Regions from separate parts of the Lysinibacillus sp. FSL H8-0500 genome, predicted to be linked through region 3. Evidence: riboswitches for the same ligand, from Rfam matches in the RefSeq annotation. Region 3 holds a riboswitch; each other region holds the start of a gene.

Region 1 (10,024 bases), 1.3 Mb from region 3:
TTGTTTAATTCATGTATGTTCTAAGAGAAAATGCAATTTTTTCACATTTTCTCAATAATAGTACGACTAATTTTATTTTACATTCAAGCGCATTGGAGGCGAATGGCTTATGCAACAGGGAATCGTAAAGTGGTTCAATAATGAAAAGGGTTACGGCTTTATTGAATGTGACGATGGAGAAGATGTATTTGTACATTTTACGGGCATACAAGAGGAAGGCTTCCGTACACTTGAAGAAGGTCAAAAGGTATCATTTGATGTAGTGGAAGGCAACCGTGGACCACAAGCATCAAATGTGGTGAAATTATAAAGGATAAGTGGATTAGTGGAAAAACTCTTAATCCCACGACATACACACGTTAGGACCATTGGAAGAAAACCTTTTCCACTGGTCCTAATTTTTATATCTTTTGAAAACCCCTTGCTATGCGAGAGATTCTAGCTTTGGACATATACTCCCTGAACGATAAATAATTGTATACTTAAACCTACTATATTATAAAAGCAACTCAGCGAGACGAAAGATGCCTTCTTCAATTGCAGCCTCATCTACTTTAGCAAACCCCAGTACCCATCCTTTACGATTACTTTCTAAACAATATTGACTAAGTGGATAAATACGGATTCCTTTTTCAAGTGCTAAGTTCGTCATTACCTCTTCATCAAATGCTTCTTGAGCCTCAAGAAGCATATGTAAGCCTGTTTCAATGCCACTTAGTTTGAAGCGTTCAGTTAGTCCAGTTGCAATAATGGCCTTCGTCATCGCTTCATGTCTACGGCGATATATATTTCTTGCTCTTCTCATATGACGCATAAAATGACCATGCTCAATAAAATGCGCAAGCGTTAATTGTTCCATGATGGGAAGATGCCGATAGGTTAATTCTTGTACCTGGGCAAGCTGGCGAATGGCTTCTTTTGGACCGACAACTGCTGAAACTCGTATGCCTGGAGCAACCATTTTAGAAAAACTCATCATATACAATGTGTTTTGAGGTTGTTGGCTAAACAAGGTAGGTAGCGGATTACCACGATGTCTAAATTCACCATCATAATCGTCTTCCACAATCCAAAATCGATCTTGCACAGACTTTTGAAGCAATTGTTGCCTACGTGGTTCAGACATAATGACACCAACTGCGCATTGATGCGAAGGCGTAACAAAAGTAAGTTTGGTTTGTAGATGTATGTAATCTACTTGGAGTCCATATTTATCAACAGGTACAGGAACAACATTCATGCGTCGATATTTCATGGTCATCCACGAAACAGGAAATCCAGGATCTTCAACAGAAACCGTTTCTCCTTCATATAATAATGCCTGAGCAATTAAATCTAGGCTATGATGCGCACCTGAAGTTAAAATGATTTGATCAACATCAACATGAACCCCCCTTTCAAATGTTAAGTAACGTTGAATTTGTTCACGTAGTGGTATAAAACCATAAGCATTACCATACCCCCAATTGGTCAGATCTACTTCGGTCGATGCCTGTAAAAAGGATTGTCGCCAGATTTTTCGGAAATGCTCGTCCAAATATGGCTCATGGGGGGAAAAATCGATTTCTACTTGTTGATTTTCTTTACCTCTAAACCAACTATTTAGCTCGTCAACTGCCACATTTAATAAAGGTAATTCTGGCGCGGATGGCCCTTGAGGAATAACCGTTTGGGATGATTGCGTTTTATAGCCCCATTCACTTACTCTAGTGCCACCACGCCAATTTGTAATAGTATATCCCCGACTAAATAATTCCTCATAAACAATCTGTATAGTTGAACGTGAAACACCAACTAATAAAGCCAGTTCTCGAGATGGCGGAAGTAGCTCGCCTGGTGGCCATTTTCCTGTTGTAATATTATGAATAGCTTGGTCAAGCAACTGCTGCCAAATTGGATTTTTATCGTTTCGGTTAACTGTTAGCATTCAATTCACTTCCAGTATAAAATTTAGGTGATGAACAAGTCCCTAAAACAAATGAATGAAGAAATATTCACTTAATCTATTGCTTCATAAAAAAGCAAAACGATGATCTTCTTTCTATAGAATATCACTGTTTTGCTTCTTCTAACTAACTTATTGTCCTTCTAGTTAATTTAGTCTATTTTTGATTCATTTGTTGTACTTCATTGAGCGTTTGCTGTTTTCTAAGAAATTGACCATTCATCAATAAATGTGCCCCTAAACCAGCTACAAGTCCCCAAAATGCCCCACCTACCCCAAGTAATGTAACATTTGCGGCTGTTGCTAAAAAAGTAATGAGTGCTGTTTCGCGGCCATAAGGGTTTGTTAAAGCATTGGCAAGACTACTACCAATTGTACCGAGCAGTGCTAATCCTGCTAATGTCGCAATAAACGTAGCAGGAAGAATTAAAAACAATGCAGCTAATGTCACTCCAAACACGCCGACAATAATATAAAAAATGCCACAGACAATACCAGCAATATAACGTTTTTTTGAATCCTCATGAGCATCTTTCCCCGTACAAATTGCTGCTGTAATTGCTGCTACGTTAAAAGCATGTGAGCCAAATGGGGCCATTAGAAGTGAGCCTAATCCTGTTACAATCAAAATTGGATTTGCGCTTGTTTTAAATCCATCATTTCGTAACACTAACATCCCAGGCATGTATTGTCCCGTCAAGGTAATAATAAAAAGTGGTAAAGCGACACCCAATACAGCATGAAGGGAAAATACTGGAGCCACAAATACTGGAGATGCAATAGCCAATGTGACATTGCTGAAATCTATCTGCCCCATACTTATTAAATAAATTAATCCAATTACTAAAATACCTACGATCGCATATCGAGATGTAAATCGTCTTAAGAGGATATATGTAGTAAACAGGACAATTACAAGTAAAGGATCAACTTTCGCACCACCAAATGCAGAAATACCAAACTGCAATAAAATACCTGCTAGTAGCCCAGAAGCAATACCTGGCGGAATAAGCTGGACAAATCGTTCAAACATACCAGATAAACCTAATAAAACAAATGCGACAGCAGAAATGATATAAGCACCAATTGCTTCAGCATAGGGCGTAACGGCCAAAGCTGAAACAAGAAATGCCACACCTGGTGTTGACCAGGCTGTAATAATGGGTTCACGATAACGGTAACTTAGCCAAATACCAGTTATCCCTACACCGATGGAAATCGACCATATCCATGAAGCAGTCATTTCAGGATTCAGGCCAGCAACCTTGGCAGCCTGAAACACCAAAATAAAAGTACCCCCATAGTTAACTAAGACAGATATAAAAGCAGCGATGGTGGGCGATAGCAAATCACGACCACTCAGTGAAGCAGATGTTGTGTTCATACGCATTCCCTACCTCTCTCCTCCTTATCCTAAACAAAACTTTCCTGCCAGTTATACTCATTTGGCAAATACACTCTTATAATTGTAGATTCCTCATTACCTGAGGCTTGACAGGCTAATTCTATCAGCCTTCTCACACTTAGAGGATTTTCTTCAACTAAATAAATCATAATAGGCCTCCTTTTTTTGTCAGTTGTATTCATGAACACTTTTAGCATAGCGAATTATGGATTGAGAAAAAACATCCAAAAAATCAATTTCTAGCAGTCCATAATTGTATTATTTACAATTCTATTACCAAGTAATCTTATGTCTCACATCCTTAGTTTGATAGAAATAAAAAAATAGAGCGGTGACTAAAATATCTGAAGCTCAAAAACGTACTATGCAGATATTCCCTGAAAGGACACATCGTCAGTCCAGTCTACTAAAACTTCTATCCATAAATATTGCAAGACGAATAAACACAAAAAAGACTATCGGAAAAGAAAAATCTATTCCGATAGTCCTAGCTTTTCTATGAAATATTGGCTAAAAATTTGTGCTGTTGTGTGAAAGCGACAGCGGCATGCTCCCCCTCCCAGCAACACCACCTGCTTCACTGAGACGAATGCCTTTGGGCGGATTACGTTAAAGATATGTAAGTACATTCATTATTCGGATATTTTGTTTGAAGCGGATGAATAACTTCCATCATTGGCAAAGCTATTTACTTCTTCTTGTAACCTCTAACCTTATATCCCCAGCAAATTCACCATTAACAAAGCTTCGTTCTAGGATATCCCAGCCCGTCTGATGCTGCTTCACAATTGTCGAGGCACGCGTACCATAGCCATCAATATCAATAAAAATAGAGGAAAGCTGTTGTTCCAGTTCAAACGGTATACCTGTTGAAGGTAAATCTTTAGCTGCTGCTGTGGTTGGGTCCTTCAAAATAGCTAGTAATGCTTCTTCCTCTGTTGTGTGTTGGAGTGTTTGAGCAAAGGCTTCCTTTAAGCGATCCACCTTAGGCCATGGTGTATTAAAGGTTGCATTTGATACACAATGAACGCCTGGTGGGATAATTGTTTGCTCATTATGTACAGTATTATAATGCACAAGCTCTGTTTCATCATAGAGCAGTACATTTAACCCGCCATATAAATAACGCTCCTGCTGTAACTGACTAGCAAAATCCCGAGCACTTATAGAGCTATTCATAAATGCAATAGGAACGGCTCCCCTCGATTTTTCACCGACAATTGGCAGTTGTGGATCGCGGTAATTGGTGACTGCTGCAAATCGCCCATTATTACTCACAGCTAGCCATGTACCCATTTTCTCTAAATCTCTACCGGCCCAAATATGTGGCATATCTTTCCAGTTATGCATGCGCTCAGTTGGTCTTGCATAAAATTCATCACGATTTGCCGCAATCAGCAAAGGATACTGTGGATGCACTTGATAGCCAATTACAATAATACACATAGCGTGCCCTCCTATTTTTTTTATCTTGGTTCAACCAAAGACCCCTTCCTCTACAAGGTAGGGATGAACGCTTTTTTTACCTCTGTTCAGTGGGTGTCCAAACGCCCACTAAACCAAGATAAAAGCCCCGGTGGATGTACCTGACGCTAGCGCTTTCGGTACAAAAAACATTGTTACGGATTTTTGAGAGGAGCTTTTCGAGTGAACTCGAAAAAATCCGAACACAATGACGCTGAGGCTTAATTGATATTGAACATAGTATAGAGCACACAATAAACAAGTGCAATGCAAATGGTAGCGTTAACATTTTATGCTATAATAGAAGTAACGATAATAGGGGAGGGATTTCGATGCAAAAACAAATGAAGCCGATGACAGAAGTTATCCTAAAGCATAAAGAACGGCAAAGTGTTGTCGAATTTGCAACAATGCTTGAAGCAATTGCTCAAAAACTAAAAGAAAACGGTGAATTTACATTTATTCAAGGCACAGAGCAAACCGTTGTGGGCCCTACAGAACCACTTAAAATCGAATACTCCTATACAAAAAAGGGCGACAAACACTCATTTGAAATTGAATTTGATTGGTACACAGGCACACAAGCACCAAAGAAAATGACGATTGAATAATTGAAAAGCTACGGCAAGGGGCATTATACGCTCCCCTTGCCGTAGCTTTTTAGCGATTAATCCAATAAAAAGCGCCTGGACAAACCAATGTTTCTTTTACTCGATATGGGTCTTTTAATTGCACACCAAACGGACCGTGCTTTAAAGGTGTAAGTGTCATAGCTGTGGCAACTGCCTCATCATAAAAATCCAAGCGTATATTTGGTAACTGTAGTGATACATATTGCTCATCATGCTGTTCTGCTTTTGACAATTGCAATGCCTTCTGCCAAAGCTCAACGGTTGTCGGTACGTCCCTTACAACAAACAGCACCGCTTCCATTGTAATATTTTGCTGCTGATGAATTGCACCACTTGCCTGCAATTGTGCAAAACGCTCCTTATCATCCTCCGCCCATTCAATAAGAAATGGAAAGTCAATGGCAAGGTCAGGCTTACCAAAATGCAGCAGCTTCCACTCTACAACAGAGCCATCTGGTCTTGTGCGACTACAAGCATCAGGTCCATAAACATCAAAGCCTAATGCACGCAATCGTTCACCCTCTGCCTCTATATTTGTTGTGCGTAATGCAATTCGTGAAAATCCTTGGTCCTCTCCATCCCGTTTAAACGTATAATGTAGAGTGTAAGGGTTTAATGCCGCCTGCTCAAATAAATCACGATCATACACCGCAATTTGCTCAATATAGCTTAAGCCAAAATAGCTTAATGTATTATAAGTCCCCCACATTGTATGCTGACCACCGTTTACTGTATGGATATTTCGTTTGTTAAAGAAAACCTTTATATTTTCTGGTGATTCCACTTGCTGAACCAGATGATCGAAATATAAAGTCATGGTCATTCCCCTTTCTTTCCCGATTACCTTTACCTATATGTTGGATTCGTTTAAAATTTATGCAAGACAATGATAGCTATTTAACTTCATTGAAAATAATAACGAGGTGATTTGAATGACAGATCAAGTAACTGCTTTTAAATTAGCACTAGGTAATTACCCTACAGGTGTAACGGTTGTTACTACATGCCATGACACACAACCGCTTGGCTTAACCGTTAATTCCTTTGCATCTGTTTCGATTGACCCACTCCTTATTTTATGGTCACTCGATAAAAAATCTCAGCTTCATTCCTATTTTACAGCAGCGTCAACATTTGCAGTCAATATTTTAGCGAGTGATCAAGAACTTTTATGTACGCTATTTGCCAGCAAAGTGCCAGATCGTTTTGCCCAGGCAAAGTGGTCTATGTCCTCCCTTGACCTACCGATTTTACATGATACAGCAGCTATTTTACAATGTAAAACATATCAACAGGTTGATGCTGGTGACCACACTATTTTTATTGGGCAGGTGCTAGATATTACAAATTCACCAAAAGAGCCTTTATTGTATCATCGTCGCCATATTGGCGAGATTCCAAAAAGCTTTTATCGTTAATCGTTACACAAAAAAGGGCCACTTGTAAGCAAAGGACATCCTTTCTGCTTAGTTGTGGCCTATGACATCGTTCAACTGAAATCATCACTATTTTTTCTGCGGAAATCTCTGTTTTTCTAGCCTATTAATTTGCACAATTACACCATCCTGAATCGTAATATGCACTTCACCAAATTCAAGATTTTGAATAGCCTTCGCGATAGCCTCTAACTTCTTATCATCCACTTTTACCGACTGTGCCATATCATACACCCCTTCTTTTTCATGCTTCCTTTACAAAAGAGTTCAATTGATGGATAGCCCCTTTATCTTTTAGATACTATTGGCATCTATTCTATTGGTTGCCGAGGCTTCATTGGGCCAAATCCCTCCACCTCTCTCGATAAGAGCACTGCTTACTTGGAAATAATTTTATAATTGTGCTATACAATTGTCAATATAAATTATTAGAAAACCTAGTCGAATACTTTGTAATACGATATTTATCTCGATTTCTTCTAGCATTGTATGCAGACAATTACACATTTAGCGCTGCATAGCCATAAAAAAACTGTGCAGAAGTATACCTTCTACACAGTTTCTTGTTGTAAGCATGTTATCAATGCTTGCGCTGTTTGTTCTTTGCCCATCACCTTGATCGGCTGCCCCTCTGCTGGTACAATCCAATGAGGCTCATCTCCACCATATAACGATTGAGAGCTATTTGCCACCATAAACTGCGCCTGTGCTGTTTCCATACGTAATCTTGCACGCGCAAGTAAAAATGCCTCATCGTCTGTTGCCTCTAGTTTAAAGCCTACCAATGTAACATTTGGTTGCCAGTCCTTTATTTGCCCTAATAGTTTTGGTGCTTTTTTAAAATGAATAATAGGTGGCTCATCAGAAGGCATTTTTCCCGCCTCCTCCATTAAATTGCCTGATTGGTCATACACCTTATCAATGACCCAATCGGAGCCAGCAGCCGCCATAATGATAATATCCACTTGTTGTTCTTGCACAGCGTGGCGAAGTTTCTCGCCTAAATCCTCAATACCCTCAAATTTAATAGTTTGCATTTTACTATGATTGACTGGTAGCTGTGCAAAATAGCCATGCATATACAAAACATAAGCACCTGCTACAAGTGCTGCCTCTGCTAAATAGCAGCCCATTGTCCCCTTTGATAAATTCGTGTGCCCTCGTACACGATCCCATTTTTCAAGTGTTCCCCCACTTGTAATAAGTACGGTTTTACCTTGTAATGTCCCCATACACTCACCTATTTTCTACAATATATACAAATCCTATTTTAACGTAATGCAAGGATAGGCTTCAATAGCTACAGCACACTGTTTTGCTCCTTTAACCAAGCACTTAAAATTTCCGCAAATTTCTTCGTTACAGGCGAGGCATGATGCTTCATCGCAATACCAATTGTCCGATAGCCCCCTTGTTTTAATGGAATAGCCTTTAATGTTGACGGTAAATTATGAATAACAAGCTGCGGTAAAATACTAATACCAAGATGGTGGGAGATCATGGAGAGAATCCCAACCTCCTCTGATAGCTCAAAGCGAATATTTGGCTTTACATGATATTGCTCTAAAAGAACCTTCACATCATTTGTACCCTTATAAGAGGTCATAATAAAGGGCATTTCCTCCAAATCCGCAATATCAACCTCTGTTTTATCATAAAGAGGACTTTTAGCCGAAACAATGCACAACAAAGGGTCCTGCTGCAATTCCGTAAATTGATATTGTGCCGACTTTTGACCATTTAAAAATCCCGCCTCTATTTCACCACTTAGTAGCCATTGCTCGATTTCATAATAATCGCCCTCACGCAATTCTACCCGTATCCCTGGAAACTGATGATCCATAATACGAATAATTTCTGGCATCCAATTTGATGAGATACTTGAAATAACGCCAATCCGCACCTTACCTCTTGTGACACCCAAAATATGAGCAGCTTCCTGCTGCAATAGCTCCTGCGCATCTAAAACCTGCCGCATCGCTCGTAGCATTGTATACCCCTCACTTGTTAGCGTCACACCTGTACGACTACGATGAATCAATGCAAAGCCAAATTCTTTTTCCAAGCTTGACACGGCATGACTTACAGCAGACTGTGTTAAGCCAAGTGCATCTGCCGCTTTTGTAAAGCTTGCTACCTCTGCCACCTTTGTCAAAATTTCATATTTAACTAGGCTCATCCATTATCCCTCTATATACATGAATTTTTTTAATCCTATTCATTATAAACATTCGTTTTACTAATCACAAGACAAGCTATATAGTAATTTTTAGTAGTCAAACTGTTTTAGTACACAGATCGTAGGTGAACATCATGAGTATCCAAGGAAAAGCAAATGTATTGATGGTAATTGTTACAATGTTTTGGGGGTTATCCTATACCTTTATGGTGATGGGGCTTGAAACATTGGCTGTTTATAATGTGGTGGCATTGCGTTGCATTATCGCATTTGTAATCGCAGGTCTTATTTTTTATAAACGGATGAGTAAAGTAAATGGACAAACATTAAAATATGCGGCTATTCAAGGATTATTATTATTCATTGTGTTTGCACTCAGCTTATTTGGTTTACAATCCACTTCCGTATCAAATGCAGGCTTTATTTTAAGCCTTACAGTTGTGCTAGTGCCGATTTTCAGTAGCTTTATTGATAAAAAATTACCTTCAAGAGCCGTTAGCTTTGCAGTTATTTGCACAATGATTGGTATTACGGTGCTGACAGCAAATGGTTCATTTACTTTCCAAAAAGGTGATATATTAGTGGCGATCGCAGCGTTATGTTATTCCATTTATTTACTGTTAAATAGCTCTTTTACACGCAATGTTGAATCCATTTCTTATGGGATTTATCAGCTCGGCTTTGCAGGATTATATGCACTCATTTTAACATGTTTATTTGAAACACCAGCATTGCCTCATTCCACAACATCTTGGATCGCGATTTTAGGGCTTAGCGTTATCTGTAGTGCCTTTTGCTTTGTGGGCCAAACTGTTGCACAACAATATACATCTGCTACACATACAGGTCTTATCTTTTCCTTAGAGCCTATTTTTGCAGCCATGTTTGCGATGATGTTTATTGGCGAAGGATTAACAATGAAATTAGTGATTGGTGGTAGCTTTATTCTGATTGGGAATGTAG
Region 2 (10,024 bases), 110 kb from region 3:
GTAACTACTCCTCTTTATTTATCTATTCAAAAGTGGGGGGAGCACTTCTGACACCATTATTCTTGTTCGTTCATTTAACTTATTTCCTAGTATACAACATGGTTTTAATTAAGTCAATAATTCAAATGAAATTACTAGGTATTATTTTTAAAAAAGTTCTGATAATTTACCAAATGAGGTAGTTAGCTGATGCAGCAACGTTTTACGTATTACCAAATGAGGCCTTTCAAATGAGAAAATACGTAAACGCTACACCATAATCCTTTATCTCCCTGAGGTTAAGCTTCTATCGCTTGCTCAGTTGCTGTTGCCTGTGCAATAGCTTGTTCTAAATCAGCAATAATGTCCTCCACTGCCTCTAAACCGATAGATAAGCGAATGAGCGATTCGGCTACGCCAGCTTGGATCAATTCCTCTGCTGAGAGTTGTTGATGTGTAGTTGATGCAGGATGGATAATTAAAGATTTGGCATCCCCTACATTGGCTACATGTGAGAATAGCTTGACACTATCAATAAGCTTTCGCCCAGCTTCACGTCCACCTTTAATGCCAAATGTCAGCACAGACCCAAAGCCATTTCTTAAATATTTTTTTGCCAAATCATGAGTAGGGAAATCCTCCAGACCATTGTAATTTACATACTCCACAGATGGGTGGTTTCGTAAATATTCAGCCACTGCTAATGCATTTTCATTATGTTTAGGAATACGCAAATGAAGCGTTTCTAAACCTTGTAGGAAATTAAAAGCAGCGTCAGGGCTCAATGTTGGGCCAAAATCGCGTAGTAATTGTACACGTAGCTTTGTAGCAAAAGCAGCAGATGCTGTGTCAATGCCATAACGTAGTCCGTGATAAGAAGCATCTGGCTCCGTAAAGCCTGGGAATCGTCCACTTGTCCAGTCAAACTTCCCAGCGTCTACCACAATACCACCTAAAGTTGTACCATGGCCACCAATCCATTTTGTTGCTGAGTGAACAACGATATCTGCACCAAAGTCAATTGGTGTAGAGCCATAAGGAGAAGCAAATGTGCTATCAATAATTAACGGCAAGTTGTTATCATGAGCAATTTTAGCAACTGCTTCAATATCTAAAACCTTTAAGCTTGGATTACCGTAGACTTCAGCAAAAACAGCCTTCGTTTTATCAGTAATCGCTGCATTGAAATTTTCTGGATTTGTTTCATCTACAAAAATTGTTTTAATACCATAGTTTGGTAATGTATTTGCGAATAAATTATAAGTACCACCATATAAAGAACTAGCTGCTACTATTTCATCGCCAGCTCCCGCTAGGTTTAAAATGGAGAAGGCAATCGCTGCTGCACCAGATGAAAGTGCTACTGCTGCTGTTCCACCCTCCAATAAAGCTACACGCTTTTCAAAAACATCGACAGTAGGGTTTGTAATACGTGTGTAAATATTTCCTGCTTCCTCTAAGGCAAAAAGACGTTGCGCATGAGCAGTGTCTTTAAAAACAAAAGCCGTGGAACGATAGATGGGAACAGTACGAGTACCTGTCACAGGGTCTGGCTCTTGACCACCATGTAACAATAATGTTTCTGGTTTAAAATCTGTCATTGTGTACCTCCAAATGGTTATTTTTTTACGATGGTACCGGAGATGAGGAGGATTTTTCTGTAGAAAACAAAAACCCTCTTCAGCTAAGAAGAGGGTTGCAGGTGCAAGTTTTCCTCCCCTTATCTGCCAGATTCGAGTAAGAATCTGCAGGAATTAGCACCTTAGTAAGCGTAACACTTACTGGTTGCTGGGCATCATAGGGCCTGTCCCTCCGCCTCTCTCGATAAGAGTATATGATTCAATTTCCATCGTTGTTACACAGTATAAACATAGAGTTTTTTTCTGTCAACCTGTAAATTTTATTTTTTCCGAAACTTCAGTCTGCTTTTTTTCGTAATATGAACACATACATTATTTTAGAAATAAATTTGAAGGGAGTATTTTTATGGTAAAAGCCGTGATTATGATTGTTATTGTCGGCTATTTCATTGGCTGTATTCATGGCTCTAAGGTGGCACAGATTTTATCGGGGGTTGACTTAAAAAAAGCTGGTCATGGCAATGCTGGTGCCTCCAATGCTACACTTTCTCTTGGCTGGAAATATGGTGTTTTAGTTGCTCTTATTGATATTGGCAAAGGCGTTATCGCCATTATTGGCGCACACCTATATTTGGGGGATATCACATATTTAACAGAGGAGCAAAGATGGCTTCTCACATATATTATTGCGGCAGGTGTTATTTTAGGTCATAACTTCCCATTTTATATGGGCTTTAATGGTGGCAAAGGCACTGCTTCTATTATCGGTATTTTACTTGCTGTTGACTGGAAAATTGGTTTATTTGCACTTATATTATTTATTATTTTATCGTTTGCCACAAACTATTTAATTGTGGGGGTACTTGAGTTTTATCTTGTCTTTTGTACTGCAACCTATTTGTGGATTCCTGGAATCGGCCCTACTATTATCGCACTCTGTCTTTTTACCCTCGCTATTATTTTACATATTGAAAATATAAAGCGATTAGCAAAAGGAACAGAGCCTAAAGTCATCTCAGCATTTAAGAAAAAGAAATAGTATACAGAAATTTAACAAACCATTATGATTGGATTTACTTGAAACGGGTACAATATTAACTAATGGAGGTATTGGAAATTCCATCCTCCTATTTTTAATAACCATAAGATACATAATCGTACAAACATACTCTACATTTTTGTACAAAAATATTTATCAGAATTATAATATTTCCCTCTATGCAGTCTGTAACATAACAAATATATAGGCTGACATGAATTGCATAGTTATTTTGTCTTTTGTATGACCATATATTTTCTCTTTATCATCCTCTTAATGCTCTAAAAAGTAACTACTTTACATCTTGATTACTCTACAATAAAATAGACAATTTCCTATCTTAATAAAGTATTTTACTAACCGATGTTATGAATAATAGTGTAGAAAGGATGAGAAAATATGTCAGCACCGAAACAAGAAGCTACAAAACGTAATTTAAAGCCCCTCTGGATTGCGCTAGCCTTTGCCTTACTAATTATTATTACGTTTTTACCAAATAACGGTGATTTACCTCTCGCAGGACAACGCTCTTTAGCCATCCTAGCCTTCGCAGTTATTCTTTGGGTAACAGAAGCTGTTTCATACCCTGTTAGCTCAGCGATGATTATTGCACTTGTTACTGTTTTGCTTGGACTTGCGCCAACAATTGATGACCCTACAACAGAATTAGGTACAGCAGGCGCTCTAAAGCTTGCCTTAAGTGGCTTTAGTAATTCCGCAGTCGCTCTAGTAGCAGCAGCTCTTTTTTTAGCAGCAGCAATGCAGCTTACCAACTTGCATAAACGACTCGCTCTCTGGATTCTTTCACTTGTAGGAACAAAAACGAAAGCTATTGTATTTGGAGCAATTCTAGTATCAATCGCTCTTGCATTCTTTGTTCCTTCTGCTACAGCTCGTGCTGGTGCCGTTGTTCCTATTTTACTAGGGATGGTCGCAGCCTTTGGTTTACCGCGTGATAGTCGACTTGCTGCCCTACTTGTTATTACTTCCGTACAAGCTGTTTCTATTTGGAATATTGGTATAAAAACAGCAGCAGCTCAAAATATGGTTGCATTAAACTTTATCCAAGAACAATTTAATGTGAATGTTTCTTGGGGTGCATGGCTACTCTACGCTGCCCCCTTCTCCATTATTATGTCGTTTGTGCTATTTTTTGTAATGATTATGCTTATTAAACCTGAAACAAGCAATATTGAGGGTGGTAAAGAGGTTATCAAAAAACAATTGGAGGAACTTGGTCCATTAAAAGGTCCTGAAATACGTTTAATTATTACATCTGTTATTTTACTATTTTTCTGGGCTACTGAAGGTAGACTTCATCCATTTGATACAACAACCGTCACAATTATTGCTATCGCTATTTTATTATTACCGAAAATCGGAGTATATACATGGAAGGAAGTTGAACCTCATATTCCTTGGGGTACAATTATTGTCTTTGCGGTAGGTATTATGCTAGGAACAGTTTTATTAAGTACAGAGGGTGCGTCATGGTTATCCGATAAAGTATTTGGCTCACTTGGTTTAGACTCTATGCCGATTTTAGCCACAATTGCACTTGTTACACTCTTTAATATTTTGATTCATTTAGGCTTTGCAAGTGCAACAAGCTTAGCATCCGCGCTTATACCAGTATTTATCGTTTTAGCATCAACATTAACAGCCAATGTTGACCAAGTAGGTTTCGTCATTGTACAGCAATTTGTTATTAGCTTTGGCTTCCTCCTACCAATCAGCGCACCGCAAAATATGCTTGCCTATGGTACAGGTGCATTTACCACAAAAGATTTCTTGAAATCTGGTATTCCATTAACCGTTGTAGGCTTTATTTTGATTTTGCTATTCTCTGCAACTTATTGGAAATGGATTGGATTACTATAGATTTTCATTATAAAAGCCTTGGAAGAGCGATAATAGTCACTCCTTCAAGGCTTTTGTACATGCAGAGCCTTTCATTGTGTCGTTTTTGTTATACAAGCACTTTTGCCAAATCGTGAGGAGTATGATGACCTGCTCACGCTATTCAGAGAGATACATCTGTGTATACATTCTATCTGGGAGTTTTCCAAATGATTTTCACATCGCTAACACGTGTGAATCCGGTCATTCCTTCCCCCTCTTTATTTTGTTCAACTAGCCCAGCGACCCTCTATAATAATCCAAATTTCATAAATTTAACCAAATAAACAGCCATTTCATAAATTTTAGAATGTTCTATCTATAATGCATGAAATACTCTACTTTACGAGATAATTTCTACATTTTCATTTTTTCTATCTATTATTTATTAGCTTTCTTCATTCGATTTTGGCAATCAAGCATGCTATGCTTTTATTATAGAAGAAGCAAAGGAGAGTATGTAAATGGTGAAAGAATTATTACGCAGCCATTCCTCAGTACGCATTTATGATGGCAAACCAATTTCAAAAGAAATCATCGAGGATTTAATTGCAACTGCACAAATGGCTGCAACATCACATTTTGTCCAAGCTTATAGTGTGATATGGGTAACCGATGAAGAGAAAAAGGAAAAATTAGGTCTCCTCTCTGGCAACCCACGTCAATATGAAACCTCTGGAGGTGCTTTTGTCTTTTGTGTTGATTTTAAGCGTCTTCACATTGCTGGTAAAATAGAGGGTGTAGATATCGTAGCTGATTCAGCTGAAAATGTCCTTGTGGGTGTAGCAGATGTCTCCCTATTTGCGCAGAATTTTGTCATTGCAGCAGAATCGATGGGCTATGGTATTTGCTATATTGGTGGTATACGTAACAACCCTGCCGAAATAAGTGAGTTATTCAATCTACCCGAGTATGTTTTCCCGTTATTTGGGTTAACAATCGGTGTGCCTGCTCGCCGCAATGAAGTAAAGCCTCGCCTGCCTGTATCTGCTATATTGCATGAAAATGACTACAATGTTGAAAAGTATGAGGCACTTTTACCAGCGTATAATGAAACAATGGAAGCCTATTATAATAGCCGATCATCGAATAGAAAAATTGATAATTGGACAAAACAGATGGCTGATTTTTTAATTGAACAACGCCGACCTCATATCAAAGAGTTTTTAGCTAGCAAAGGATTTAATTGGAAATAATTTCATGAAACGGGGTTACTATCGTCTGATAGCAGCCCCAATTTATTTCCCTTGCTCACTAGTACTAGGATTTTTCTCTTATTACACCCCTATATTCAATTCCAAATTTAATGAAAATGTCTCTTTCTTTTTCCAGCAATTCCATTCATATTTATAAATAATAGCCCTATCACCGAAAGGAGTTATAGAAAAATGTCTTTTGTTAATAAACATCTTGCCCGTATCTTAGAACACCAACATAAGAGAAGTGTAAGAGGTTTATTTTTAAAAATGGAGGAAATGAATAATAATTGTACACAATTAAGAAAGCGACTTGAACCGCATATTGACTTCACACAATATCAACATGCCATTAACTATGTTAATCAATTTGTATCACATACAACTATTCTTCATTTAAAATTTATTACCAATACACAAAATTTAGAGGTAGTTGTCTTACATGCACTTTTGCTGGATTATATGCTAGAGACAGAAAACAAAACGTCTTTTGAATATGAAAATAAATTGCTACAAGGCTATTTGCAAGAAATCTATACATTAAATGATCATGCAAAAACTCTCTTTACAAACCATCGGGAAAAAATGCTTTCTTATATTGAACAGCACGCTGAATAACAAAAGACGACCTTTGAACTGACCTAGTCATTTGAGACACACATAAAACACCTAATTAGGCTGCTTGCTTTCCAAATTCAAGGGGAGTTAAATAGCCTAATTTTTCTTGTATTCGCTCCTCATTATATTCTTTCATATATTTAATTACACGTAATCTAGTTTCCTCATTTGTTAACGAATGATGTTTCACTCGTTGAAATTCCTCTGTTTTTATATTGGAATGGAACGATTCAATCACCGCATTATCCCAACAGTTTCCTCGACGTGACATGCTAGGGCGACACTTCATCTCCTCCAATAAATTTTGATATGCGTAAGATGTATAAACACTCCCTTGGTCCGAATGCACAATCACTCCTTTGGGATCATTTCTAGCTTCTAAAGCCGCCTTTAATACATCCATTACCAGAGGTGTCTGTTGATGGTCATAAAGTTTGTATGCAACAATCTCGTTATTATATAGGTCCAAAACCGTCGCTAAATACATGGTTGTTGACCCATACTGAATGTACGTAATATCTGTTACCCACTTTTCATTGGGCGCCGTAGCTGTAAAAGAGCGAGCTAATAAGTTAGGGGCGATTATTTCGGGTCCCTGATCCGCTTTAAATCGACGTTTCTTTTTCACCCGACATTGGAGGTTGTGCTTTTGCATCCATTTTTGAACGGTATTACGGTTCAACTGATAGCCATATTCTTTGTGTAATAAATGCTTAATTTTACGGTGTCCATAACGATACTTCGTTTTCTCACAAAGCGTAATAATGGCCGTTTCAATGGGAGAATGTTCATCAACGCCTTCTTTCGCCCAACGATAATATGTTGCACGTGGGATATCTAACACCTCTAAAATGAGTGTGACTGTATATTTCTTACGTAACTTCGCCACGGTTTGTAAGATTACTTTCCGTTCAACTCCTTTGCGATTTCCATAAACTTTTTTAAAATCTCATTCTCCATTTCAAGATGCATCATTTTACGATCCTTCATTTCTTGTTCACTTTTTCCTTCGGGTCCATGTCCATACGTATACTGCTTGCCTACTGGTTGATCAAAGCGATAAAGCTCCTTATTTTTGTACCAACGCATCCATGTTTCCACTTGCGATTTATTTTTAATCCCGTATTTCTCCATAATCTCTTTCGTCGTTAATTCACCTGCTAATTTTTCTTTCACAACGGCCCACTTTACATCAGAAGAATAACTACTCCTTGTCATAGAAAAACACCTCCAGAATGATTGAATATGTACATGTTTATACATACCCATTTCAGAGGTGTTTTATGTTGTCTTATAAAATTAGGTTAGTCCACTTCACACTATACGAAGATCGCCTTTTGTTATTTTCTTTATTGTAATCCTTTAATGATTAGCGAGCGAACAGGTAGGAATTGCTCACCTGTATCACCATATGTGAGAATGACCTCGTCCCCCTCTTGTAAATAAATAGCTAAAGGCTCTGTTTCAGCACTTACTAAATAATTTTCACCATTCTCTAATAAGAACGATACTATTGTAAAATCACCTAAACGTTCTTTATATACACGTAATACTTTTCCGCTAGCTTGCTTTTCCTCTACATGGGAACTCCCATCCACAGTATTTCCTCCACGGCTTAAGGCTGTTTTATATAATTTAAGTGCCTCTTTAGGTGTTGTCGCATAAACGGAAATTTCAGGATTTGCTGCTGATACAATAAAATAATTTTGTAAAAAGCCATTGGAATCCAATACAGCTGTTAACCAGCTTGCTTCACCGTAGAAGTTATACAGCACTGGCATTTCACCAGTCCATTTTTTCTCAATAAATTTCTTTTCAATAATTTGCAAATTACCTTGAGAATCCATATAACTTGAATCTTGGTTTCCTGTATAGTATGTTGCATTCCCTGTTCGTGCATTCGTTAAAGAATAGCCCAGCATTGAGTCTACGCCCTCTTTTGGGCTTGTAAAGTCTGTAAAGTAATACATATCACCCTTCTCATCGAAAATTGGGCTAACATTTGATTCTGTTCCTTCATCAGAAGGAATCTTTACATCCTTTTTCCCAAACATGCTATTCCAAAATCCATGAACATAATTACCAAAATAACTATTTTGTAAGCTCACTGTCTCTGGTGATACAGCCCCATCAATAAATTCTGGTATGTCGTCTAGTTTAACCACTTCAGATTTCCCTGTCAGTGCGTCAACTAAGACAATGCCTTTTACATCAAAGCCATTACGCGCTGAGATAAATTCACCATATGAGCGAATATAATACGGCTTTCCTTCATCATCCACCTCAAGCTGAACATCTCCATAAAAAATTAGGAATGGGTGCTGTAAGCGAATATGACGCTCTAAATTCGCATTTAAGTACGCAGAAGGAACATATTTCATTTCCTCCTTCACAAACCGAGGATTATCTGCCGAATCTGTCGCACTCATAATAAAGTAACCGGGCGTTGTATCGCCATTCATCCATTTAAAGAATCCTGAAAATTCAACGGGTGCAATATAGACATATTCACCCTTCACCTTTTGTATTTGAAGACGCCCTAGCTCATAGTAACTAGTGTTTGGCACTTGCCCAAAGGCCTTTTTCATTTTATTACGCGCAAATTTCGGGGGAACGCTTGCAGGTGTCTGCGTTTCATCGAATGGTTTGATCTCTACTTCTTCCTTCATTTCTGAGGACTCAAACTTTTCATTAGCATTCCATAAAGGCGCCGATAATACATATATAGCAACACCTAAACTTGCTAAAAATAAAATGCCCTTTATTTTTCGTTCAATCCCACTAGCAAGCAGAGCACCTAAAAATGTTAATAAAATAATCGCAGGCCAAAAAACAAGCCAGTTTACATCAATTTTTGTTATATATAAAGTGATACCTGTCCCTAAAAAGCCTAGTACAAAAACACCGATAAAAAAGTAGCCAATTATCTTTTTTGATTTTCCATCTTCTCGTTTCTTTGTAATAAGCGGCGTGACTAACACACTCGCAATCAATGCAATAATAGCCGAAGCTATTAGCAGCTTAGTCATTTATTTCACCCTCTCTTTAACTCTCTGTCTACTTATTTACGGCTACATGCGAAAAAAGTTTCATACATAAATTGTATTGAATAGCCTTTATCTTTATAACAAAAGGAAAGGAGCGAACTATTTTGATAAAAAAATATTTGATCACATTCATTGTATTATTTAGTCTTTACTATATTTTTGGTTATTCTTCTATTACTGAAAGCTTAACGCTGATTTTTAAAGTGTTACCAATGCTATTGATTATTATATTAGCTATTTATGGAAGGGCAGTTGCGCTTCAAAACTATCGACGACTAATTATCGCAGGACTTATTTTTTGTATGATTGGCGATTATACACTACAGTGGTTTTTAGTTGGACTAACAAGCTTTCTCATTGGGCATATTTTTTATATTTTTGCATTCGTCACTTTTAATAGGCGACAAGTACCTACTTGGGGAAAAATTATATTACTGCTTTATGGAGCTAGTATGACGATATGGATTGCTGGGTCTGTCTTTACAACAGGTGAAACAATACTTGGTAGTGCAGTGATTGCCTATATTTCGGTGATTCTCATAATGGGGTGGTCATCTATTAAAACTGGTTCTACCTTGGCCACTAGTGGCGCCCTGCTATTTATTGCTTCTGATTCTTATTTAGCTATTAATAAATTTATCATGCCACTACCTTTTTCTCATGAGA
Region 3 (10,024 bases):
TGTATTAGGAATATATAGAATGTCTTCTCCCTTTAATTCAAAAGCAATCGATACGTTTAAATACTTATGCATCCTCATTAGTAATTGCTCATAATTTGTCGCATATAATGCCAGCTTATGTAAATCCTGCGCATAGGACTCTAAATGCTGAAGTAGCTCATATTGCTGATTAATCAGTAGTTTATGGAGATCTTGTGTAATTTCAACGAACGGTACAACATTTGTAAAAGTAACAATAGGAAAGGCTAACGCATTCGCACACTGTATAACGCTATCTGGAATACGCTCAATATGCTTCCCTAATTCCACACAAAGACCTGCTGCATCCAATTGAGAAAGTTTTTTTATAAAATCAATAAAAACCTCTTCACCTCGTGCAATCGGAATACCTGTCGTTAAAATTAACTCTCCTCCCTTTACAAATGGTTCAATATCTAAAGATTCTAATATATGCACCCATTTTACATAACGTTGAAGGTTCCCATGTCCTGCGACGACCTTCGCCTTCTCAAAATGCTTTCTCGTCATTACCGATTCAATTGTTAATAAAAATTCAGTCATAGGATTGGTAGTATTCCTTTCTATCGTCTATTTTCAAATGAAGAAAGGCTATCTGCTCTCTTAGCTAAATAGCCTTCCATAAGTTATTTTTGAAGAATACCATCATAGAGTGTTGGTCTACGGTCATCGTATACTGGAATTCTGTTACGTACTTCATCAACAATGGAAAAGTCTACATCAATGACAGCCACTTCCTCATCCTCTGCGCCTGTCCATAGTACCTCGCCCCATGGCTGAATAATCATTGATTGTCCATTAAAATTTTCTACCTTTTTCGCAATACGATTCACCGCAATCACAAAGCATTGATTTTCAATGGCACGTGCTTGCAGCAACGTTTTCCAATGATCAATTCGAGGCGTTGGCCATTGTGCAGGTACAAATAACACCTTTGCCCCTTGTAATGCATGTGCACGTAGCCATTCAGGGAAACGAATATCGTAGCAAATCACACCAGCAGCCTCAAGGTCACCAAGGGCAAAGCGATTCATCTCATCTCCTGCCTCTAAATAAAGATGCTCATCCATTAAACGGAAAAGATGTGCCTTGCTATATTCACCAACTAGCTCACCATTTTTATCAAATATATACATTGTATTATAAAATTTATCGCCTTTTTTTGTTGATACAGAGCCACCAACAATATGTATAGCAAGCTCTTTCGATAAATTTGCCAAAAATGCCTTTGTCCGCTCTCCATTCACATCCGCTAGCTCAGGTAGCTTCTCCAATGCATAGCCCGTATTCCACATTTCAGGCAATACAACAATCTCTGCCCCCCGCTGTGCGACTTCGCGAATCTTTTCTTCAGCGCGCACAAAATTTTCCTCCACCTTGCCAAAGCCAACATTTAATTGAATACAACCGATTTTCATGCCGATTCCTCCTCTAAATAGATAACTAAATTTTCATAGTTTTCATTATACTATATGTACTTATCTTCCAAGTAATCTATCTATAACTAACCATTAATAGTAATAATAAAGACTAGACAATTCACGAAAAAAATAATAGTATTGGCAACATATTCTTTAACAATAATTATTATATTCTGAAAAAGGTGAACCTATATGGAATTTTCTAAAAAGCTTCAACAGCTACCTACACAATTTTTTGCAGCACTTGTGCAAAAAGTAAATGCTGCGCTGGAAGAAGGGCGCGATATTATTAATCTTGGACAAGGAAATCCTGACCAGCCAACACCGCCTCATATTATTCAAGCATTACAGGAGGCTGCTGAAAATCCTCAAAATCACAAATATTCGCCATTTCGTGGTATTGCTGAATTACGTCAAGCTGCGGCAGACTTTTATCAGCGTGAATACCAGGTGGATATTAATCCAGACACAGAAGTAGCTATCCTTGGTGGCACAAAAATCGGGCTGGTAGAGCTACCTTTAGCGGTGTTAAATCCTGGTGATACAATGCTTTTACCAGACCCAGGCTATCCAGATTACTTATCTGGCACGGTATTAGGCGATGTAAATTTTGAAGTGATGCCACTTTTTGCTGAAAATAATTTCTTGCCTGATTATCATGCCCTATCTGAGGAAGTAAAGGAAAAGGCAAAATTACTTTACTTAAATTATCCAAACAATCCTACAGGTGGTACGGCAACACTTGAATTTTTTGAGGAAACGGTACGCTTTGCCAAAGAGCATAATATCGTCGTGTCGCATGATTTTGCTTATGGTGCAATCGGCTTCGATGGCAACAAGCCTGTTAGCTTCTTACAGGCAGAAGGCGCAAAAGAAGTTGGTATTGAAATGTATACGTTATCCAAAACTTACAATATGGCAGGCTGGCGTATAGGCTTTGCAGTTGGTCATGCCGATATAATCGCTGCCATTAATCTGATTCAAGACCATTTATTTTGTAGCCAATTCCCCGCTGTTCAGCAGGCTGCCGCAGTAGCACTGACAGCCTCTCAAGCATGTGCGGAGGAACTAAGAGCTACCTATGAACGTCGGCGAAATGTGCTGATTGAAGAAGCTCACCGTATTGGCTGGCAGGTAACCGCGCCAAAGGGCTCCTTCTTTGCATGGCTGCCTGTACCATTCGGCTATACAAGCGAGCAATTCGCTGATTTATTGCTTGAAAAAGCGGATATTGCTGTTGCAGCAGGCAATGGCTTTGGACAATATGGCGAGGGCTATGTGCGCGTTGGCTTACTCGTTAGCGAGGAACGCTTACGTGAAGCAATTCACAGAATTGAAAAGCTACAACTCTTTAATATATAGCACTGCCTTGTCCTGTAGCTGGGTGACGCTGCAGGACTATTATTTTTCAATTTTCCTCGGCTGTGCTAACCCTTGCTCTAATGGATAAAATTGAACATGCCCTGTTTCCTCATCAAACTTTCTCATATGCTGAATGCCTTGCACCTCTGCCAGCACTATATCAGCCGTAATCACGATATTTCCACCTTTGATAAAATGACCACCTGATACATTGCCCCATTGATCGCTCATTGAACCATGAAAATGTGTTTCATATGCCCCATCACGTTTACAGACGACGCCTGAGCCTTGGATAAATTCAAGTGGACCTTCTTTTTCTATGACATCACTAAAGCACACTTTAATGCTAGAGGTGTCATCAGGCACTAAATAGACAAAGCTGCTTTTTTGAAAGCTACCAATACAGCTAACAATCGTTGCTGATTCGATATTCTGCTCAGCACAAAGCGCCTCAATTCCCTCAATGATATCTGTTCCCATTAAAAGACGGGCACTGATAACTTTTCCAAATGAACCCGTTCCATATTGAATGCGTACTGACATTGCTCTCCCTCTTTCTTTTGCATAAGGTTAAAAATATTTAAAATATTTATTGACTTACTATACCCTATAATTTATATTAGTTCTATCGGAATTATAAAAATATCATAAATCTCTTATCAAGAGTAGCTGAGGGACTGGCCCAATGAAGCTCGGCAACCTCCTTTTTGGAAGGTGCTAAATCCTGCAAACAGATGATGTTTGATAGATAAGAGAGGACATTTTTCATGAGCCTCTCTTAATTTGTAAGAGAGTTTTTTTATTTTCCAAAGCCGATAAAACATTTTTGGGGGTAGTTTTTCATGAAAAATAAATTTTTACTAGGTTTAGCAAGTCTTACACTAGCAGCAGCATTAGCAGGCTGTGGTTCAAAAGAGGAAAGTAAGGAGCAGGGCAAGGCAATTGATGAAAATAAAATTGTTGTAGGCGTTACTTCTGGCCCGCATGAGCAAATTGCAGAGGTAGCAGCGAAGGTCGCTAAGGAAAATGGCTTAGAGGTTGAACTTAAATCATTTTCAGATTATGTTTTACCAAATACAGCCCTAGCTGAAGGTGATCTTGATGCAAACAGCTATCAGCATGAGCCTTTCCTTGATACATTTAATAAAGATCATGATACAGATTTAGTACCAGTTGGTAAAACGATTTTAAATCCAATGGGTGTGTACTCTGAAAAATATAAATCCTTTGATGAGATTCCAGACGGTGCAACATTTGGTCTGCCAAATGACCCGACAAATGGTGCTCGTGCCCTTTTTGTACTGCAAGAAGCAGGCTATATTAAATTAAAAGATGGTGCAGACTTAACAGCCTCTATTCGTGATGTAGAGGAAAATACAAAGAATTTAAAATTTATTGAGTTAGAGGCAGCACAAATTCCTAAGCAGCTTAGTGAAGTAGATGTAGCAGCGATTAATACAAACTTTGCACTAGAAGCTGGCATTAATCCTAAAGAAGACTCTATTCTATTAGAATCTACTGACTCACCATACGTGAATTACATTGTAGTACGTGCTGAAAATGAAAATGACCCAACAATTAAAAAGTTTGTTGAGGCTTATCAATCTGATGAAGTACGTGCATTCATTGAAGAAGAATTCCAAGGTTCTGTAATCCCAAGCTGGTAATTATTCAGGATGCTTCTATAAATCTAAGAATCTGCTGAGGCTTCTCATATGAGGACAGGCAGATTCTTACTTTTTAGAGGTAGAAAAAGGAGCAATCATCATATGATTCAATTACAAAATATCTCAAAAGAATATAAATCCAAAAAAGGTGTTGTGAAAGCCGTTGATGGCATCAATCTTTCTGTAAAAAAGGGACAAATTCATGGTGTGATTGGCTATAGCGGCGCTGGTAAAAGTACCCTTATTCGCTGTGTCAATTTGCTAGAGCGCCCCACAGCAGGTAGAGTCCTAATTGACAATATAGACATCACTGCCCTTCCCCTTCATGAATTACGGCAAACTCGCCAAAAAATCGGGATGATTTTCCAGCACTTTAATCTTTTAAAAACAGCTACTGTTTATAATAATATTGCCGTTCCCTTAAAACTGCTTGGCTATAATGATGCGGAAGTTAAAAATCGTGTCGCGAAATATGCGGAAATCGTTGGTTTAACAGAGAAATTAGATAGCTACCCTAATCAGCTTTCAGGTGGTCAAAAGCAGCGTGTGGCCATTGCACGTGCCTTAGCGCAGGAGCCAGAAATTTTACTAAGCGATGAAGCTACAAGTGCGCTTGATCCTGAAACAACAGAGGCAATACTTGCACTCTTATTAAAAATAAATCGAGAATTAGGTATTACTATTTTACTCATTACCCATGAAATGAATGTGATTCAAAAAATTTGTGATGAGGTTTCTGTCTTAGAATCAGGCAAGGTTGTAGAATTTGGTACAGCTATTGAGCTTTTTGCAAAGCCTCAGCATCCAACCACAAGAAAATTTTTAAACACTATTTCGCAACGTAACTTATCACCTTCTCTTATTGAGCAATTGAATGTTTCTGGGAGCGTGATTCGTTTAACATTCCTTGGCGAGAGTACGGGGAAGCCTTTATTAGCCGAAGTTAGCAAAATCTATGATGTGCAGCCAAATATTTTAACAGCCAATATTATTGAATTAAAAAATGGTATTGTTGGTAATATCGTGGTGCATTTACACGGAGAGTCCCAGCTTGTGCAAAAAGCGCTAACATATTTTACGGAAAACGGTGTTGCTGTCGAAGAATTAGGAGGTGCGTCTAATGAATAGTATTCAAAGCTTTTTTACGGATTGGTCAGATGTAATTATAAAAGCTATTATCGAAACATTCCAAATGGTTGGAATTTCCTTGTTCTTTTCTATTTTAATCGGTATTCCACTAGGGCTTTTAATTGTTTTAACACGACCTGGACAATCCTTTGAAAATAAATTTCTCTATCAATTTTTCAACCTATTAATTAATATTGTACGTTCTGTACCTTTTATTATCTTGTTATTCTTTATCCTACCTTTTACAAAGCTAATCGTTGGTACAACAATTGGTGTCAAAGGCGTTATTGTACCTCTCGTTGTTTATACAGCCCCTTATATTGCACGCCTTATGGAGTCAGCATTATTAGAAGTTGATCCAGGAGTTGTAGAAGCTTATACTGCAATGGGCATTAAACGCCGTCAAATCATTTGGCATGTGCTATTACGCGAAGCACGTCCATCTATTATTTTAGGCTTAACAATCGCAACAATTGGACTAATTGGTGCAACAGCGATGGCTGGTATGGTCGGCGCTGGTGGCTTGGGTGACCTTGCCTATCGTTATGGACATTTGCGTTATGAGGTTGATGTCATGTATGCAACCGTATTTATTTTAATTATCCTTGTGCAAAGCATTCAATCCATTGGTAATCGCTTTGCTGCAAAATTAAAGAAAGACTAGGAGGACCATCATGACTAAGGAAATTTATATAGAAAAAAGTGGCTATATCGCAACATTGATATTAAACCGTCCTGACAAACGAAATTCTTTATCAAGGTCTATGTTTCAGGCGATCTTAGAGGAGCTTGAACAATTACAGAAAGACGAGACGATCAAGCTATTAATTGTTCGTGGTATCAATGAGGTTGCCTTTTCATCAGGTGCAGATATTAGTGAGTTTTTAGATATTCGCTACGCGGCAGACAATGCCAAAGCCTATAATGACTTAGCTTTAAAGACTATTGATGCTCTTTATAAATTTCCACATCCTTCGATTGCTATGATTCAAGGCTTAGCCATTGGCGGTGGTTTGGAGCTGGCAAATGCCTGCGACTTTAGAATTGCTACACCAAAAAGTAAGCTTGGCATTACTGCTGCCAATATCGGCATTGTTTATAATCTGGAAAGCACAAAACGCCTTATCAATATTGTTGGTGTCGCTAAGGCAAAGGAAATTTTATATACAGCCAACCTTTTTACAGCACAGGAAGGACAAGATATTGGCTTAATTACGGCTGTGCATGAGCCAGGGGAAATTGAACGTGCTACACTGCAATTTGCTGAACATTTATTAAGTAAATCCTCTGTTGCCAATGCGGGCATTAAAAAAATTATTCAAGCCATTGTTGATGGTGAAAATGAAGAAAATGATGAGCTTGCACAAATCGTGCTAGATTCATTTAGCTCTGCTGATTATAACGAGGGCATCCAAGCCTTTTTAAACAAAAGAAAGCCTATTTTCAATAAATAAGTGAGGTCGTAACAATGACAAATACAGCCCATGGTGATTTACTGTTAAAAAATATCAATGCCCAAGCCCCCTTCCCTATAAGCTTTGCTGATTTAGAGCAGGCAGCAGCGCAAAAATTAGCGGCTGGACCTTTTGGCTATATACGTTCAGGGGCTGGTGGTGAACAAACATTGCGCAATAATCGTGCAGCCTTTGAACGCTATTCAATTGTTCCGCGCTTTTTAACTGATGTGTCCAATATTGATACATCCATTGAGCTTTTCGGAAAAACATATCCGACACCATTGCTATTTGCCCCTGTTGGTATGAATGGTATGGCTCATGATGAGGGAGAGCTTGCTGTTGTAGGTGCGGCTCATCATTTACGCATTCCTTATATTCAGAGCACTGTTTCCACCTGTTCACTGGAGGAAGTTGCCCAAGCTGCTCCTGATGCAACAAAATGGTTTCAATTATATTGGTCTACAAATGAAGAGATTGCTTACAGTATGGCAGCACGAGCAGAGGCGGCTGGCTTTGAGGCTATCGTGTTAACTGTGGATACAGTCATGCTTGGCTGGCGTGAAGAAGATGTACGCAATCAATTTTCACCGCTCAAGCTAGGCTATGCAAAAGGCAATTACATCAATGACCCTGTCTTTATGGCTACCTTGCCTGATGATTCGTTTGAATCATATGTCAAAGGGGTTTTGCAAAATATTTTTCATCCAACACTTAGCTGGGAAAATATTCGGGAATTAAAACGACGGACAAATCTTCCTATCTTATTGAAGGGCATTTTACATCCTGAAGATGCCAAGCAAGCCATTGCTAATGGCGTTGACGGTATAATCGTGTCAAATCATGGCGGTCGTCAATTAGACGGCGTCGTTGGCTCACTTGATGCACTACCTGCCATTGTAGAAGCCGTAAATGGACAAGTACCCATTATTTTAGATAGTGGTGTATATCGTGGCATGGATGCCTTGAAAGCACTTGCGTTAGGGGCAGATGCTGTTGCCATTGGTCGCCCATTTGTTTATGGACTAGCACTTGCTGGACAACAAGGTGTCGAAAAAGTAATGACAAACCTTTATGATGAATTAAAGGTTTCCATTGCATTAGCAGGCGCAACCTCTGTCAAGGCATTACGCAATATCACATTAGTCAAACAGGATGGGACGGAGAGGAAATGAAACAAGCATTACAAGGATTAAAGGTTGTTGATTTATCGCAAGTATTAGCAGGCCCTTACTGCACAATGGTATTGGCGGATATGGGCGCAGAAGTTATAAAAATTGAAAAATATCCAAACGGGGACGACACTCGTACAATGGGACCTTTCGTGAATGAAGAAAGCCATATGTATATGATGGTCAATCGTAATAAAAAAGGTGTCTGTATCAATTTAAAAACGGATGAAGGATTAGCATTATTTAAAGAGCTAATTCAATCCGTTGATGTACTTGTGGAAAACTATCGACCAGGTGTTACAAGAAAACTGGGCATTGATTATGACACATTAAAAGTCATCAACCCTGGCCTTATTTATTGCTCTATTTCAGGCTATGGTCAAACCGGTCCTTATAGTCAAAAGGGTGGCTATGATATTATGGCACAGGGACTAAGCGGCTTAATGCATATGACGGGTGAAGCGGATGGTCGCCCTGTAAAGGTTGGATTTGCTGTCAATGATATTGCCGCTGCTCAAACAGCATTGCAATCTATTTTAATGGCTTATATTTATAAGCTTCGTAGTGGTGAAGGGCAATATATTGATGTTTCTTTAGTGGAGTCAGGTCTTGCATGGACTGTATGGGAGGCTGCTGCTTACTTTGGACAAGGTGAGTTACCTGAGCGAACAGGTACTGCACATCGTGTGTCTGCCCCTTATCAAGGCTTTAAAACACAGGACGATTATATTTTAGTAGGGGCTGGCAATCAAAAGCTCTGGGAAATTTTTGCGACAAAAGTGGTCAATCGTTCTGATTGGCTCACAAACCCATATTTTGCTACAAACTACCTACGTGCACAAAATGTCAAAATGCTGGAGGAAGAAATTGAAAGTGAATTAGTTCAGCACAAGGCTTCCTACTGGCTAGAGCTTTTAGATAAACACGGCGTACCATCAAGCCCTATCTATGCCTATGATCAAACTTTAAATGATCCCCATATTTTAGAACGTGGCATGATCCTATCCTATGAACACCCAATTGCTGGCTCTATGCGCACACTAGGCTTCCCAGCCAAATTTTCTCGGACGCCAGGCCAGCTAACAAGCGCAGCACCTACTTTAGGGCAGCATAATGAGGAAGTCTTACAAGCATTAAGTATTTCTGATAAAAAAATAGCAGCGCTTAAAGCAGCAGAGATTATTAAGTAAGTGATTGTGTGTGGTCGGGGCTACCCAGCAGTTGTCCGTGGTCTTCGCTGTTCTATTCTGCACAGGGGCTCTTCTATCCGTCGGAGAGCCTTTTGTATTGCTTTCTCTGTGGGCTATCCGTCATTTTTGCTAGTCTATTCACCACTTTTGAAGTTCTATCCTGCACAACGGCTTTCCTATCAGCCACGGTCGGGCTTTGAGAGAGCTATCCCTTACTTTTAGCATTCTATCCGTTACTTTTGCTAGTCTATTCACTACTTTCTACGTCCTATCTCACACATCTGCTTTCCTGTCTATTAAATATTATTCCACACTTAATATAGAAAACATAAAAAGCTTCCCCATCCAAGAGGAAGCCATTTTCTTATTGAATCACGCCTAATTCACGGCCAACTTTTTCGTAAATTGCTAATGCATCATCTAGCATTTCTTTTGTGTGCGCGGCAGTTGGCATATTACGCACACGGCCTGTTCCCTTTGGCACTGTTGGGAAAACAATGGATTTTGCATAAACGCCCTCTTCGAATAAGCGTTTTGAAAATTCCTGTGTGAGCTTTTCATCCCCAATGATACATGGTGTAATTGGTGTCTCAGACTCCCCAATATTAAAGC

The links. Region 3 has a riboswitch for S-adenosylmethionine ahead of MHB44_RS02870 (MetQ/NlpA family ABC transporter substrate-binding protein). Riboswitches for the same ligand answer to the same signal wherever they lie in the genome.
Region 1: it holds a riboswitch for S-adenosylmethionine, as region 3 does, so the genes downstream of both, MHB44_RS09035 (YezD family protein) here and MHB44_RS02870 (MetQ/NlpA family ABC transporter substrate-binding protein) in region 3, are expected to answer to the same signal.
Region 2: it holds a riboswitch for S-adenosylmethionine, as region 3 does, so the genes downstream of both, MHB44_RS02385 (O-acetylhomoserine aminocarboxypropyltransferase/cysteine synthase family protein) here and MHB44_RS02870 (MetQ/NlpA family ABC transporter substrate-binding protein) in region 3, are expected to answer to the same signal.

What each region holds. Positions count from the first base shown of each region.
Region 1 is NZ_CP150292.1:1,917,736-1,927,759, reverse strand. Features, by position in the region: gene MHB44_RS09075 (cold-shock protein) at 110-310, shown strand; gene MHB44_RS09070 (PLP-dependent aminotransferase family protein) at 497-1,927, opposite strand; gene MHB44_RS09065 (benzoate/H(+) symporter BenE family transporter) at 2,103-3,329, opposite strand; gene MHB44_RS09060 (hypothetical protein) at 3,359-3,499, opposite strand; gene MHB44_RS09055 (NRDE family protein) at 4,035-4,796, opposite strand; gene MHB44_RS09050 (amphi-Trp domain-containing protein) at 5,147-5,425, shown strand; gene MHB44_RS09045 (VOC family protein) at 5,475-6,263, opposite strand; gene MHB44_RS09040 (flavin reductase family protein) at 6,379-6,864, shown strand; gene MHB44_RS09035 (YezD family protein) at 6,952-7,107, opposite strand; SAM riboswitch class I at 7,167-7,253, opposite strand; gene MHB44_RS09030 (phosphopantothenoylcysteine decarboxylase) at 7,434-8,114, opposite strand; gene MHB44_RS09025 (LysR family transcriptional regulator) at 8,183-9,061, opposite strand; gene MHB44_RS09020 (DMT family transporter) at 9,196-10,024, shown strand, end outside.
Region 2 is NZ_CP150292.1:501,434-511,457, reverse strand. Features, by position in the region: gene MHB44_RS02385 (O-acetylhomoserine aminocarboxypropyltransferase/cysteine synthase family protein) at 279-1,580, opposite strand; SAM riboswitch class I at 1,697-1,810, opposite strand; gene MHB44_RS02380 (glycerol-3-phosphate acyltransferase) at 1,966-2,598, shown strand; gene MHB44_RS02375 (DASS family sodium-coupled anion symporter) at 2,998-4,479, shown strand; gene chrR (class II chromate reductase ChrR) at 4,962-5,693, shown strand; gene MHB44_RS02365 (hypothetical protein) at 5,886-6,311, shown strand; gene MHB44_RS02360 (IS3 family transposase) at 6,367-7,200, opposite strand; gene MHB44_RS02355 (helix-turn-helix domain-containing protein) at 7,212-7,529, opposite strand; gene MHB44_RS02350 (hypothetical protein) at 7,661-9,340, opposite strand; gene MHB44_RS02345 (lysoplasmalogenase) at 9,463-10,024, shown strand, end outside.
Region 3 is NZ_CP150292.1:611,229-621,252, reverse strand. Features, by position in the region: gene MHB44_RS02890 (PucR family transcriptional regulator ligand-binding domain-containing protein) at 1-561, opposite strand, end outside; gene MHB44_RS02885 (carbon-nitrogen family hydrolase) at 645-1,436, opposite strand; gene MHB44_RS02880 (pyridoxal phosphate-dependent aminotransferase) at 1,632-2,801, shown strand; gene MHB44_RS02875 (PPC domain-containing DNA-binding protein) at 2,841-3,344, opposite strand; SAM riboswitch class I at 3,455-3,556, shown strand; gene MHB44_RS02870 (MetQ/NlpA family ABC transporter substrate-binding protein) at 3,644-4,468, shown strand; gene MHB44_RS02865 (ATP-binding cassette domain-containing protein) at 4,571-5,596, shown strand; gene MHB44_RS02860 (methionine ABC transporter permease) at 5,589-6,260, shown strand; gene MHB44_RS02855 (enoyl-CoA hydratase-related protein) at 6,271-7,050, shown strand; gene MHB44_RS02850 (alpha-hydroxy acid oxidase) at 7,065-8,225, shown strand; gene MHB44_RS02845 (CoA transferase) at 8,222-9,412, shown strand; gene MHB44_RS02840 (glycine C-acetyltransferase) at 9,777-10,024, opposite strand, start outside.